DNA from 3 places in the Pilosibacter rotomagensis genome. Region 2 is predicted to be linked to each of the others. Evidence: predicted binding sites of a transcription regulator. Region 2 holds the regulator's gene; each other region holds the start of a gene.
The links. Region 2 encodes HrcA, which represses chaperone genes, less so after heat shock. Its sites were predicted from a motif close to TGTTAGCACTCNNNNNNNNNGAGTGCTAACA; they were not measured.
Positions count from the first base shown of each region.

Region 1: the regulator HrcA is predicted to act here: its motif matches at 1,855-1,885, upstream of htpG (molecular chaperone HtpG).
Region 3: the regulator HrcA is predicted to act here: its motif matches at 3,162-3,192, upstream of ACI3EW_RS06890 (co-chaperone GroES).

Region 1 covers NZ_CM170323.1:1,157,496-1,162,485, forward strand. Annotated here, with positions in the region: gene ACI3EW_RS05120 (RNA degradosome polyphosphate kinase) at 1-1,773, shown strand, start outside; gene htpG (molecular chaperone HtpG) at 2,105-4,111, shown strand; gene ACI3EW_RS05130 (CPBP family intramembrane glutamic endopeptidase) at 4,101-4,990, shown strand, end outside.
Region 2 covers NZ_CM170323.1:2,629,181-2,634,170, forward strand. Annotated here, with positions in the region: gene dnaK (molecular chaperone DnaK) at 156-2,033, opposite strand; gene grpE (nucleotide exchange factor GrpE) at 2,125-2,703, opposite strand; gene hrcA (heat-inducible transcriptional repressor HrcA) at 2,712-3,764, opposite strand; gene ACI3EW_RS11830 (3D domain-containing protein) at 4,505-4,990, shown strand, end outside.
Region 3 covers NZ_CM170323.1:1,549,073-1,554,062, reverse strand. Annotated here, with positions in the region: gene ACI3EW_RS06905 (DUF975 family protein) at 1-276, opposite strand, end outside; gene ACI3EW_RS06900 (CYTH domain-containing protein) at 542-994, shown strand; gene groL (chaperonin GroEL) at 1,079-2,704, opposite strand; gene ACI3EW_RS06890 (co-chaperone GroES) at 2,735-3,019, opposite strand; gene ACI3EW_RS06885 (hypothetical protein) at 3,498-3,905, shown strand; gene ACI3EW_RS06880 (IclR family transcriptional regulator) at 3,902-4,669, shown strand; gene pdxR (MocR-like pyridoxine biosynthesis transcription factor PdxR) at 4,742-4,990, opposite strand, start outside.

The DNA of each region.
Region 1 (4,990 bases), 1.5 Mb from region 2:
GAGCAGGGCGAATTTGTGGACCGCTATTTCCGTGAGGAGGTCTATCCGGTCCTGACGCCGATGGCGGTGGATTCCTCAAGGCCGTTTCCGCTTGTCAGAAACAAGTCCCTGAATATTGCGGCGCTCTTAAAGAAAAAAGAGGGCGGCAAGGAGCTGGAGTTCGCGATGGTGCAGGTCCCGGCTGTCCTTCCGAGGATCATCAGCCTCCCGGTGACGACCGATGAGAACAACCGTGAGATGCGGAATGTGATCTTCCTGGAGGAGATCATCGAGCGGAACATGCAGCAGCTGTTCTTAAACTATGATATCGTGACGTCCCATCCGTTCCGTATCATGAGAAACGCCGATTTCTCCCTGGACGAGGAGGAAGCTGTGGATCTTCTCGAGGAGATCGAAAAGCAGTTAAAGCGCAGACAGTGGGGCGAAGTCATCCGTCTGGAGATCGAGGACAAGGCGGACCAAAGACTTTTAAAGATCTTAAAGAGAGAGCTGGAGGTCAACGAGGAAGACATCTTTGAGATCCCGGGTGCGCTCGACCTGACGGTCCTGATGAAAATGTACGGGCTTGACGGGTACGACCACTTAAAGACCCCGAAATATACGCCGCAGCCGGTTCCGGCTCTGATGAATGACGATGATATCTTTACGAACATCCGGAAGGGCGATATCCTTCTGATGCATCCGTATGAGACTTTTGATCCTGTCGTGGACTTCGTGCGGAGCGCGGCAAAGGATCCGGAAGTTCTGGCGATCAAGCAGACGTTATACCGTGTCAGCGGCAACTCCCCGATCATCGCGGCTCTGGCGGCGGCAGCCGAGAACGGAAAGCAGGTATCGGTTCTCGTCGAGCTGAAGGCGAGATTTGACGAGGAGAACAACATCATCTGGGCGAAAAAGCTGGAAAAAGCCGGATGTCATGTTATTTACGGACTCGTCGGCTTAAAGACGCACTCAAAGATCACACTCGTGGTCCGCAGGGAGGAAGACGGGATCCGGAGATATGTCCATCTTGGAACCGGAAACTACAACGATTCCACTGCAAAACTTTACACAGACTGCGGAATCATGACCTGCAATCCGATGATCGGAGAGGATGCGACTGCGGTCTTCAACATGCTCTCCGGATATTCCGAGCCGTTAAACTGGAACATGCTTTCGGTTGCCCCGCTGTGGCTCAGAACGAAATTCCTGCATCTGATCAACCGGGAGACGAAGCATGCAAAAGACGGAAAGCCGGCATCGATCATCGCGAAGATGAATTCCCTCTGTGACAAGGAGATCATCGCCGCGCTGTATGAGGCGTCCTGCGCAGGGGTGAAGATCCGCCTGGTTGTCCGCGGCATCTGCTGTCTGAAGGCGGGGATCCCGGGACTTTCCGAGAACATTGAGGTCCGCTCGATCGTCGGAGAATTCCTCGAACATGCGAGGATCTTTATCTTTGAGAACGACGGAAGTGAAGAGATCTACATGGGAAGTGCCGACTGGATGCCGAGAAACCTGGACCGCCGTGTCGAGATTATGTTCCCGGTATTGAGAGAGGAACTCAAAGACAGGATTCGCAGATATATGGAGCTGGAGCTGGAGGACAACTTAAAGGCCCATGTGCTTCAGCCGGACGGGACATATGAAAAGCCGGATCGCCGAGGAAAACTTCCGGTCGGCTCCCAGATGGCACTCTGCGAGATGGCAGTCAATGCTGCGAAAGAGGAGCGGAAGAAAAAACAGCAGGACGAACAGGCCCGCGTGTTTATTCCGATCGAGAGTGAAAACTGATCCGCGAGCGGCTGTAAAAGTGGGCAGCAGAAGTGCAGCTCCGTGACTGACAGAGAAAAATCAAAAAGTTTATAAAAATTTTATTAGCACTCATCAAAAATGAGTGCTAATTTTATTGACATTTTGATTTTCTGGTATTAAAATATGTCATGTTGAATCGAACAGCTGTTAAAAATCCCTGAGATCCGGGGCGATACCGGCTGTCCTGAAAGAAGAAAAAAGTAGCTGTTTAAGAATGGAACGGTTACAGAGAAAATAAAAAAAAGCGGTCCGTCGGGCGGCAATACAGATCGTCCCCCGACGCGCGAATGGAAATAAGGAGTGGTTTAACATGGCAAAAAGCGGAAGTCTTTCAATCAACAGTGAGAATATATTCCCGATCATCAAAAAGTGGCTGTATTCCGATCATGATATCTTTTATCGTGAGTTAGTCAGCAATGGCTGCGATGCCATCACAAAATTAAAGAAACTGGCTCTGATGGGCGAGTATGAGACCCCGGACGATGAAACGTATAAAGTTCAGGTTACTGTAAATCCGAAGGAAAAGACGATCAAGATCGAAGATAACGGTCTCGGTATGACAGAGGATGAGGTTGACGAGTATATCAACCAGATCGCTTTCTCCGGCGCCCAGGATTTCCTGAACAAGTACAAGGATAAAGCGAATGAAGACCAGATCATCGGTCATTTCGGACTCGGTTTCTATTCCTCATTTATGGTAGCGGACAAAGTAACGATCGATACCTTATCCTACAAGAAGGACGCAAAACCGGTCCACTGGGAGTCTGAGGGCGGTACCGAGTTTGATATGAAGGAAGGCACTAAGGAAGGCCACGGAACCCTGATCACCCTGTACTTAAATGAGGACAGCGCTGAGTTTGCGAATGAGTACCGCGCAAGAGAGATCCTCGACAAGTACTGTGCATTTATGCCGGTCGAGATCTACTTAAACGATGAGACTGCTGAGCCGCAGTACGATACGATCGAGAAAGAGGAACTGACCGACAAGGATACGATCATCGAGACGATCGTTGAGCCGGCAAAGACCGAGGAGAAGGAAAAAGAGGACGGATCGAAGGAGACTGTTGAGGTGAGCCCTGCGAAAGAGAAATATAAGATCGCAAGACGCCCGGTTCCGGTCAATGATACGAACCCGCTCTGGAACAAGCATCCGAACGAGTGCACCGATGAGGAGTACAAGGAGTTCTACCGCAAGGTATTCCAGGACTTCAAGGAGCCGTTATTCTGGATCCATCTGAATATGGACTATCCGTTCAACTTAAAAGGAATCCTCTACTTCCCGAAGATCAACATGGAGTACGAGAGCATCGAAGGAAAGATCAAACTCTACAACAACCAGGTATTCATCGCGGATAACATCAAAGAAGTTATTCCGGAATTCCTGATGCTGTTAAAAGGCGTGATCGACTGCCCGGATCTTCCGCTCAACGTATCCAGAAGTGCTCTTCAGAACGATGGATTTGTAAAGAAGATCTCCGATTACATTACAAAGAAAGTTGCTGATAAGCTCTCCGGCATGTGCAAGACAGATCGCGAGAACTACGAGAAATACTGGGATGATATCAATCCGTTCATCAAATTCGGCTGCTTAAAGGACGAGAAGTTCGATGAGAAGATGAAAGATTACATCCTCTATAAGAACTTGGACGGCAAATATCTGACACTCGCTGACTGCCTTGAGGAGAACAAGGAGAAACACGAGAACAAGATCTTCTATGTAACGGACGAGAAAGAGCAGAGCCAGTACATCAACATGTTCAAGGAAGCCGGGATCGACGCTGTGATCCTTCCGAACCCGATCGATTCCCCGTTCATGCAGCATGTGGAGCAGAAGAATGAGGGCTTAAAGTTCCTGCGTATCGATGCGGATGTCAACGAGACATTCAAAGAGACGGAGGAGACCGATGAGGCCGCGAAGGAGCAGGAGAAGAAGGACGCCGAGACTCTCGCTGAGGTATTTAAGAAGGCGATCGGAAACGACAAGCTGAACGTGAAAGTCGAGAAGCTGAAAAATGAAGGTCTCGCTTCCATGATCACAGTCTCCGAGGAGAGCCGAAGAATGCAGGATATGATGAAGATGTACAGCATGTACGGCGGCGGTTCCGATATGTTCCCGGCTGAGGAGACATTAGTCATCAACGCAAACAACGGTCTTGTAAAATACGTTCTTGCCAACAAGGACGGAGAGAAGACACCGATGCTCTGCGAACAGCTCTATGACCTTGCGAAACTTGCTCACGGAAGTCTTTCTCCGGAGCGTATGACAAAGTTCATTGCGAGAAGCAGTGAGATCATGAAGGAAGAATATGGTGCATAAGAGAAGAGATTTTCTGATCACATTTACAGTTTTATGTCTGGCCATGTGTGCCTGCTCAGGTCTTCAGTACCTGGGCAGTGCGTTCTATCTCATGGTGCGGCACTGGGTGTTCAGCCTGGAGAGCGGCGGGGGTCGTCTGCTCTCCGGGCTCTTTTCGTCCCCGTGGACCGGAGTCCTCGTGCAGTATGTCTTCAGCATCGGACTTCCGTTCCTTGCGGTGATCCCGATGACCTGGTTTCTGCGGTCAGACCGGAGACCGGCCCAGAAACTTTCGGCGGAAGTATGGGTTTCTGCGCTGTTCATGGCGCTGGGACTCGGCTATATCTTTAACTTCCTGGGAGTCTTTCTTGACTCGTTTATTTCCATATTTACCGGTGTTCCGGCTGGAGATATGAACCCGGTGATGGACGCACTGGATGCACTGACGCCGGGAATGGTGATCTATACCTGCCTGGTGGCTCCGTTTATGGAGGAACTGCTCTTCAGGGGAGTGCTGTTAAGAAAAGCGAGACGATTTGGAGACCGGACGGCGGTCGTATTCACGGCGGTCATGTTCGGGCTGATGCATGGGAATCTGAACCAGTTCCTGTATGCGGTGGTGATCGGACTGGTACTCGGTTATCTCGCGGTGCGGACGAACCGGATCCTTTACAATGTCCTGCTCCATATGGCAGTGAATTCGTTTTCGATGCTGCTCGTGATGGTGGAGGACGGGCTCTATGCGCTGGGGCTTTCCTGGGCGGCAGCGGCGTTTTCGTTTGCCAGTTTTCTTATGGTCCTGCTCCTCATCGCGGCAGGGATCTATTTCTTCTTCCGGGACGGACGCCGTTACTGGTGGCAGATGGGGCAGCAGAACGGAGTGCCGACATCGTATAAAAA
Region 2 (4,990 bases):
CAGACATCACGGTTTTATCTTCTGCCGTGATAAATTTTCTCCGGATCATTCATCGTCCGGAAACAAGGCAGCCGAAAGAACGCCCGTTTGCGGGCGTCCTTCCGGATCTGCTTTGCCTGACAGACTATTTTCAGTCTGTCAATTTATTTTTCGTCTTAGACCTCTTTGTAGTCTCCGTCAACGACATCATCGCCGTAGCCTGCCTGGCTTGCGCTCTGACCTGCCTGCGGACCAGCCTGACCCTGGGCACCTGCTGCGCCCTGAGCTGCCTGAGCCTGCTCATAAACCTTGGAGAATAACTTCTGGGCACTGTTCATGAGTTTCTCTTTCGCCGCCTTAATCTCATCGACCTGAGCATCTGTCATCTGATCTGCCGGAGCTTTTGCGATTGCTTCCTTGAGGGCATTTAAGTCAGCCTCAACAGCAGTCTTGTCGTTTGCATCGATCTTGTCGCCGACTTCCTCGAGAGCTTTCTCTGTCTGGAATACCATGGAGTCAGCTTCGTTTCTCGCATCAATCGCTTCTTTTCTCTTCTTATCCTCAGCCTCGTAAGCTGCAGCTTCCTTAACAGCCTTATCGATATCATCCTTGGACATGTTGGAACCGGATGTGATCGTGATGTGCTGCTCTTTGCCTGTTCCAAGATCCTTAGCGGATACATTTACGATACCGTTTGCATCGATATCGAATGTAACTTCGATCTGCGGAACACCTCTTCTTGCCGGAAGGATACCATCAAGACGGAACTGGCCAAGAGTTTTGTTGTCCTTTGCGAACTCACGCTCACCCTGTACAACGTGGATATCTACAGCTGTCTGGTTATCAGCGGCTGTGGAGAAGATCTGGCTCTTTCTTGTCGGGATGGTTGTATTTCTCTCGATCAGCTTTGTTGCTACGCCGCCCATGGTCTCGATTGCAAGGGAAAGCGGAGTAACATCGAGAAGAAGGATGTCGCCGGCACCAGCATCGCCTGCTAACTTACCACCCTGGATCGCTGCACCGATGGCTACGCACTCATCCGGGTTTAAGGACTTACTCGGCTCTTTGCCTGTTAACTGTTTTACCTTCTCCTGTGCGGAAAGCATACGTGTGGAACCACCTACAAGGAGAACCTTGGAAAGATCTGCTGCTGTTAAGCCGGCATCTCTTAATGCATTCTGCACCGGGATCGCTGTTCTCTCGATGAGGTCGCTTGTGAGTTCATCGAATTTTGCTCTTGTAAGATTCATATCTAAGTGCTTCGGGCCATCAGCAGTTGCTGTGATGAACGGAAGGTTGATATTTGTTGTTGTTGCGGAAGAGAGTTCCTTCTTTGCTTTCTCAGCAGCTTCTTTTAATCTCTGAAGTGCCATCTTATCACCGGAAAGATCTACGCCCTCTGTCTTCTTGAACTCATCGATCATCCACTGTGTGACACGGTTATCGAAATCATCACCGCCGAGGTGTGTATCACCGTTCGTCGCAAGAACTTCAATAACGCCGTCACCGATCTCGATGATGGAAACATCGAATGTACCGCCGCCGAGGTCATATACCATGATCTTCTGCTCTTTCTCGTTGTCAAGGCCATAAGCAAGGGCTGCCGCTGTCGGCTCGTTGATGATACGCTTTACATCAAGACCGGCGATCTTACCTGCATCCTTTGTTGCCTGACGCTGGGCATCGTTGAAGTAAGCCGGAACTGTGATAACAGCTTCTGTTACCTTCTCACCGAGGTAGCTTTCAGCATCTGCTTTTAACTTCTGAAGGATCATCGCGGAAATCTCCTGCGGTGTGTACTTCTTGCCGTCGATGTCTACCTTGTAGTCAGTACCCATATGTCTCTTAATGGAGGAGATGGTTCTGTCAGCGTTTGTAACTGCCTGACGCTTTGCCGGCTCACCGACAAGTCTTTCTCCTGTCTTTGTAAATGCAACGATAGACGGTGTTGTTCTGACACCTTCTGTATTAGCGATAACTGTTGGTTTACCGCCTTCCATAACTGCTACGCAGCTGTTTGTTGTACCTAAGTCAATACCAATGATCTTGCTCATGATTTTTTCCTCCTGTTATATTTGGAATTAAGTGAATTTCAATGTTAATTTTGATACCGGATCGATCCGCACTTACGTGCTCTCACGATCCTTAGTTCGCAACCTGTACCATGCTGTGACGGACGATCGACTCTTTGTAGGTGTAACCCTTCTGAAGCTCAGCTGCCACAACATTTTCGCCGAGATTCTCATCCTCCACATGCATCACTGCGTTGTGGAAATTCGGATCAAACGGCTTTCCGACGGCCTCGATCGGCTTTACGCCAAGATCATCGAGCGTCTTTACAAACTGCTTATATATCTTTTCCATTCCCTCTGCAAATGCGGTTCCTTTCGCATCCTCCGGGATTGTGTTAAGACCTCTTTCAAAGTTGTCAACGATCGGAAGGATCTTTTCGATCACGTCCTTCGCGCCGATCTCATACATCGCGGACTTTTCCTTGTCCGTTCTCTTGCGGTAATTATCAAATTCCGCCATCGATCTTCTGAGTTTGTCATTTAACTCATCAATCTTCTCGTCCTTCGGATCCTTTTTCTTTTCCGGAGCTTTTTCCTTCTTTCCGGCATCCTCGGACTTCTCAGTTTCTTTATCAGTCTCAGAGGCTTTCGCTTCTTTCTCTTCGGAAGCTTCCGTCTCCTGGTTCTCTTTTTCTAACTCTTTCTCTTCCACTGCTCTCTTCACCTTTCATTTTTAAATGTTTCGTTCAGCTGCGCGACAAGCGATCGCAAGGTTGTTACGACTTTCTCGTAATCCATCCGCTTTGGTCCTACAATACCGATCGTTCCTCGCATTCCATCGCCGAGCGCATAATTTGCGGTTACGATGCTGCAGTCTTTCATGCTCTGGACCGGAGTTTCATCTCCGATGTAGACCTGGATCTCATTGTCCGGGTCATCGGTCTTATTCTGCTGCTGTTCATCGATCAGCCCACGGAGAAGTTCCTTATGTTCTAACGTGCTGATCAGCTGACTCGCTTTCTCTGTATCGGAAAGTTCCGGATATTTGAAAATATTGGTTGCCCCGCTCGTATAGATCTGAAGATCCTCATCCTGGGAACGGATCACTTCGCTGACCTCATTCAGGACCAGATCCACCACTCTTCTGTGGCTTCCGGCCTGCTCCTTCATCTTCGCGATCACACCAAGATTGATCTCCTCGATCGTCAGACCGTTCAGATTGCTGTTCAGGAGAATATTCAGATTCAGGATCTCCTCATCACTGAGTTCCTCATCAACCGTAACAAAAGAGTTCCGGATAATATTTCCTTCCACAACAATTACCACGAGAAGCTTATGCTCCTCAACTCTGGAGAGTTGGATAAATTTAAGCTTCGTCTGGCTGTAACTCGGTCCGCTGATCAGAGTCGCATAATTTGTATTCTTTGCGAGAACCTTTGCAAGCTGCTTCAAAAGCAGTTCCACGCGGTCAACCCGCTGGATCATCAGTTCCTGCATGTGCTCGACCTGACTGTCCTTCTCTTTAATGATCTGGTCAACATAAAACCGGTAACCCTTATCGGAAGGAATCCTTCCGGCTGAAGTATGCGGCTGAAGAATGTAACCAAGCTCTTCCAGATCAGACATCTCATTTCGGATCGTAGCGGAGCTGAGCTTCAGATCCGAGTATTTGGAAATCGTTCTGGATCCGACCGGCTCACCGGTCTCCAGGTACGTCTGGATAATCGCTTTCAAAATTTTCTCTTTTCTCTCATCCAGTTCCAAACCTCTCACCTCTTCTCTCTGATTTGCTAGCACTCTCTTTTGAGGAGTGCTAACATCTACAGTTGCTACTATATTACTTCGCAAGTTTTTTGTCAAGGGCTTTTGATAATTTTCACATTTTTTTCACAAATATAGGAATAATTCCTGTTTTATCCAGAAATCTCCCGGAAACCCCATAATTTCCCGCGCACTTTACCGACAGTAATCTTCCCCAACCAAACTATTTCCTTATAAGATATCGATTCTTCACACTCACTCCCGCAACTCCCCAGCGGTGAGGCTCCGGGCAAAAGTGCTTTGCTCCAGATATACACTTCCTCTTAATCCGCAGCTGACTGTGTTGAATACAAAATAGTACACGTCCGAGCGCAGGCAGCGAGTTATACCTCTTCCCTTCCTCCCGCCATCCCACAGCGGTGAGGCTCCGGGATGGCGTGCTTTGATCCGGGGATCTGGCTTCCTCTAAGCTCACGGGTGGCTGCGTTAGAAAATCGGCGACACTTGTCTGAGCGCAGCGAGTTGTGTCGTCGATTTTCTGCCCTTAGCAGCCGCCCGTGAGCTTAGAGGAACCATCCCCGCATCCCCTGCACGCTATCCCGGAACCTCACCGCGTACCCCCCCCCCCCGAAAACTTGACAAATAAAAAAATCCGTGTATAATACATATTTGTTTCCAAATTGTTACATATTTGTTACATCACAGCATATACTTTGTAACAGATATGAAACAAAAAAGAAAGGATATGTTATATGAAGAAAATCAGAATGACCATCAGTGTTTTAATAACCATCCTCGCGATGCTCCTAAACACCGTATGCGCCTTCGCAAGCACCTCGAAAAACTCTGGCCACCTCGACAGCATCGACGGAAATAAGATCTCCGGATGGGCGTGGAACTCCGCGGTCCCGGACACCCCGGTCTCCGTCACTGTTACCGTGGTCAACGCCCATACAGGCGACTCTCTCTTAGCAGAGACCGCCACCGCAGATATCGAACGCGATGACTTAAAGACAAGCGGCATCGGAAACGGCGCCCACGGCTTTGAGATCATGATCGACTGGTCCTCCATTCCGGACAACACCTACATGATCAAACTCAGCGTAAACGGACAGGCACTTCCGATCGCCTACCAGTACGATACCGAGACAGGTATCATCAAAAACGCGACTCTCGTCTCCTTAGGAACCTTCAAGACAACCGCCTACTGCCCATGCAGAAGCTGCTCCGAAGGATAT
Region 3 (4,990 bases), 1.1 Mb from region 2:
TCCAGGGACAAGCTCGATCCCGCTGGCAAGACCACTCTGGGTACTTCCACTGAGGCTGCCGTCGCCTCCTAATTCACCGATCAAAAGACCGCTCTGGTCATCCCGGCTGCTTCCCGTCGCATTCTGCTCCAGGTAGCTTGTAACTCTCTGCGTGTTTGCATTCGATCCGCCGAATCCGCTGAGGATCGCAAAGATCAGGCTCACCGCAAATGCCGCCCAGTAATATCTGCTCAGACACATTTTTGCACGGTTCTTTAACTCTGTCCTTGTCCACATACGCACTCCTCCTTTTTTCATGAACGGTGTTGACCGATATGCAAAAACAGGACGTTCTCCCGGATTCCGCATACTGGAACCGCTGAACTTTCATCTACATTTGTTTACTAATATTGTAACATGTTTTTTTACAAAAGACCTTACTTTTTCCTTGCGATATGATATGATTTATTACAGTTTGTTTCAATCACTGCCGGTAATTTCATAAGAACTGGCGATCAAATCTTCTGCCGCAACCGCCGGCATCCCAGAAAGGATATTTATCATGGAAATCGAACGCAAATTTCTCGTCACGACACCTCCTGAAAACTATGGGTCCTTCCCTCTTCATGAGATCGAACAGGCATACCTCTGCACCGAACCTGTGGTGAGGATCCGGAAGGAAGATGACAACTACTACCTCACCTACAAATCCAAAGGATTTCTCGCAAGGGAAGAATATAATCTTCCGCTCACAAAAGAGGCCTACGCCCACCTGCTCACAAAAGCGGACGGGAACGTCCTCACGAAAAAACGCTACCTGCTCCCTGTCCCGGGACGCGAGGATCTCACCGTGGAATTCGATGTCTTTGAAGGAAAATTCGCCGGACTCATGCTCGCGGAGATTGAGTTTTCCTCCGAGGAGGACGCAAAAGCCTTTCCTCCGCTCCCCTGGTTTGACCGGGATGTGACCTGGTCCGGAGAATACCAGAACAGCAAGCTTTCAAAAATGCCGTAACTTGTAAAAAAAGACCACCGACGGCCCAAAGAACCGCCGATGGTCTTATTTATTTTCATTCAGATTGCACGGATCCGGAAGAAATTACATCATTCCGCCCATTCCGCCTGCGCCTGCCGGCATTGCCGGAGTCTCTTCTTTGATGTTTGCAACAACGGACTCTGTTGTAAGGAGTGTGGAAGCAACACTTGTTGCGTTCTGTAATGCACTTCTTGTAACCTTAGCCGGATCAAGGATACCAGCTTTGATCATATCAACAAACTCTTCGTTGTAAGCATCGAAGCCCTGGCCAACCGGAAGCTCTTTTACTTTATTTACGATCACAGCACCCTCAAGACCTGCGTTGGATACGATGTGGAATAACGGAGCTTCGAGAGCCTTTAAGATGATCTTTCCGCCGGTCTTCTCATCGCCTTCCATGCCGTTTACAAGAGCTGCAACCTTCTCTGCTGCATGAACATAAGCAGATCCGCCGCCTGCGATGATACCTTCTTCAACAGCTGCCTTTGTAGCTGCAAGAGCATCTTCCATACGAAGCTTTGCTTCTTTCATCTCTGTCTCAGTAGCAGCACCTACACGGATAACAGCTACGCCGCCAGCGAGTTTTGCAAGTCTCTCCTGAAGTTTCTCTCTGTCGAAATCGGATTTTGTCTCTTCGATCTGACCTTTGATCTGGGCAACTCTGTCAGCGATGGCTTTCTTGTCGCCGAGACCGTCAACGATGATCGTGTTCTCTTTCTGAACCTTAACGGATTTTGCACGTCCAAGCTGCTCCATTGTAGCATCCTTGAGGTCAAGACCGAGTTCATCAGAGATCACAGTACCGCCTGTTAAGATCGCGATATCCTTTAACATCTCTTTTCTTCTGTCGCCGTAGCCCGGTGCCTTAACGCCAACTACGCTGAATGTACCTCTTAACTTGTTGACGATAAGAGTTGTAAGAGCCTCGCCTTCGATATCCTCAGCGATGATGAGAAGCTTTGCACCTGTCTTAACGATCTGCTCGAGTAACGGAAGAATATCGTTGATGTTTGCGATCTTCTTATCTGTGATCAAGATATACGGGTCATCAAGAGTTGCCTCCATCTTCTCCATATCTGTGCACATATATGCGGAAATGTATCCACGGTCGAACTGCATACCTTCTACAAGGTCAAGCTCTGTTTTCATGGTCTTGGACTCTTCGATTGTGATAACGCCGTCGTTTGTAACTTTCTCCATTGCGTCTGCAACCATCTCGCCGACCTCATCGCTTGCTGCAGAGATTGCTGCAACTCTTGCGATCTGGTCCTTGCTGCTGATCGGCTCACTCATCTCTGCGATCGCCTTAACAGCTTCGTCGGTAGCTTTCTTCATACCTTTTCTTAATACGATCGGGTTTGCACCTGCTGCCAGGTTCTTCATACCTTCATTTACCATAGCCTGTGCAAGAACGGTAGCGGTTGTTGTACCATCACCGGCAACATCGTTTGTCTTTGTTGCAACTTCTTTTAACAGCTGTGCGCCCATGTTCTCAAACGGGTCTTCCAGTTCGATCTCTTTTGCGATCGTAACACCATCGTTTGTGATGAGCGGAGCACCGAAGGATTTGTCGAGAACAACGTTTCTTCCTTTCGGTCCGATCGTTACGCGAACGGTATCAGCAAGTTTATTTACACCAGCTTCAAGAGCTTTTCTGGCCTCAACGCCATATTTAATTTCCTTAGCCATGTTAAGATTCCTCCAATCAATAATAAGTGATTATTCGATCACTGCAAGAATATCATTCTGTTTTACGATGATGTAATCTTCTTCCTCAACTTTTACTTCTGTTCCGGAGTATTTGGAGTAGATGACCTTATCGCCCGGTTTTACCTGCATCTTGATCTCTTTTCCGTCAACAACTCCGCCAGGACCAACAGCGATCACTTCTGCCTGCTGCGGTTTTTCCTTTGCCTGACCCGGAAGAACGATACCGGATTTTGTGGTCTCTTCTGCAACTAACTGTTTTAAAACAACTCTGTCAAATAATGGTACTAATTTCATTACTGACTCCTCCTTGTCATTTTACAAGCTCTTGTGACCGCTCTGTAATTTTCAGTCACAATTCTTTTTTTCTTTTATCTTATTCAGTCTGACTAAGGTCTTTTCCCTGACCCCTCGTCACAAATCATGTTATAGCACATGTTGTTAGCACTGTCAAGTCATGAGTGCTAATTATTTTATGAAAAATTTGTGACCTATGAATTTTCTGCATTTTCCTCCGTCAATCGTTCAATATATATCAATTTACGCGGAGAATCTTCATACAGACAAGCCTTCCGGGAATCTTCCTGTTACAGTAGGCGGGCATGGAATGTCCGTATACTGTAAAAACTTTTCATTGGTTTTATACATTTTTTTAACTTTTTTCATAATTATCTCTTTCTTTTTCCCATGAATTCGATTATGATTATAAATAGCAGACTGGCGGCTGCAGGCAGGATCTTCGATCCTCTGGATGCAGCGGAAAGGAGAATGAACCATGTCAAAAAAGAAATCAGGCCTTCTTATCGCATTTGGCGCGATGCTCGGCGGCGCAGTTGCGGCCGGTATCTCCTACTATCTGAAATTAAAATCCTTCAATGATGAGCTCGATCAGGATTTTCACGAATACGAGGAAGAAGATTCCCCTTCTGATGAAAATGAAGAGAAAGCGGAAAGTGCTCCGGAAAGAACTTATATTACGATCAACTCCGGAAAAGACGCAGAGACCGCCGATGATCCTGCAGCAGAAAAAAAAGAAGATCCCGATACAGCAGAATGTTCAGCAGCAGAGGGAACCTGCGAAACAGCAGCAGACAGCAGCTCTGCGGCAGAGGGATCTGCAGCAAATGAAAAAACATCCTCCGTTGTAGTTGAGGACGATACGGAGGAAGGAAAAACTGAATGATACAAAGTCTTCTCCGCTCCATGGAGCTATTAGAAGTTTTGAAAGAAAAAAACCGCAATTTCTCGATCGCGGAACTGGCGGAAGCGATGGAGCTTCCCCCAAGTACGGTACACCGGATCCTTCAGACATTCTGTGAGAAAAAGTATGTGATCCGCGATGACAGATCCCACACCTACCGGCTCGGTCCGGCACTTATTCCTTTAGGAAAGGCTGCCGCCAGAGGGATCCGTCTTCAGGATGCTGCCCACAGTATCCTGACGCAGCTCGCAAAGCAGACAAAGGAGGACGCTTATCTCGTGATCCCGGTCGGCAATAAGGGCCTTGTGATCGAGAAAGTCGATGGTCCGAGCCACTTAAAGGTCGTCGAGGAATTCGGCTACGAGATGTATATGCACTGCGGAGCGATCCGAAAGGTCCTCCTTGCATGGCAGAGTCCGACCTTCATCGACGAATATTTCCGAACCATCATCATCCACGACCAGGCGTTCCCGCATGTCCGCCCGGATGATCTGCGCGAAGAGTTAAAAAAGATCCGCCAGGACGGCTACGCCATTACCCGCGGAGAATATGTCAACGATGCTGTCGGGATCGGTGCCCCGGTCTTCAACTCTGAGGGCGAGCTTGCAGGTTCCATCGGCATTATTGCCCCGGAGATCCGGATCGGCTCTCCGGAACTTCTTGAGACCCAGAGAGATCTTGTCCAGTTTTATGCATCCGCCCTCTCCTCCGACCTCGGATACGAGAAGCACGATGTATTTCAATAGTCACTTTTGAATCTTCGGGATATACATTTTCAAATGTATATCCCTTTTTGTATCTTTTCCTCTATCCTTTTTTCACTCCAGCGCTTCGCGCAAAAGTTCCACGCCCTTCCGGATCTCCTCTTCTGTAAGTCCTGCATACCCAAGAACGATCGTGTGGGATTCCTTTGCCCGCCTTTCTTCCATACAAAATCCGGACAGACCGTAGACGCGGACCTTTTTTTCTTCTGCCTTCGCTAAAAGCGCCTGTTCCGCTTCACCCTTTCTGTCGGTCAGAAGAACATGAAGTCCCGCGTATTCCCCCTTGATCTCGAACCGTTTTTC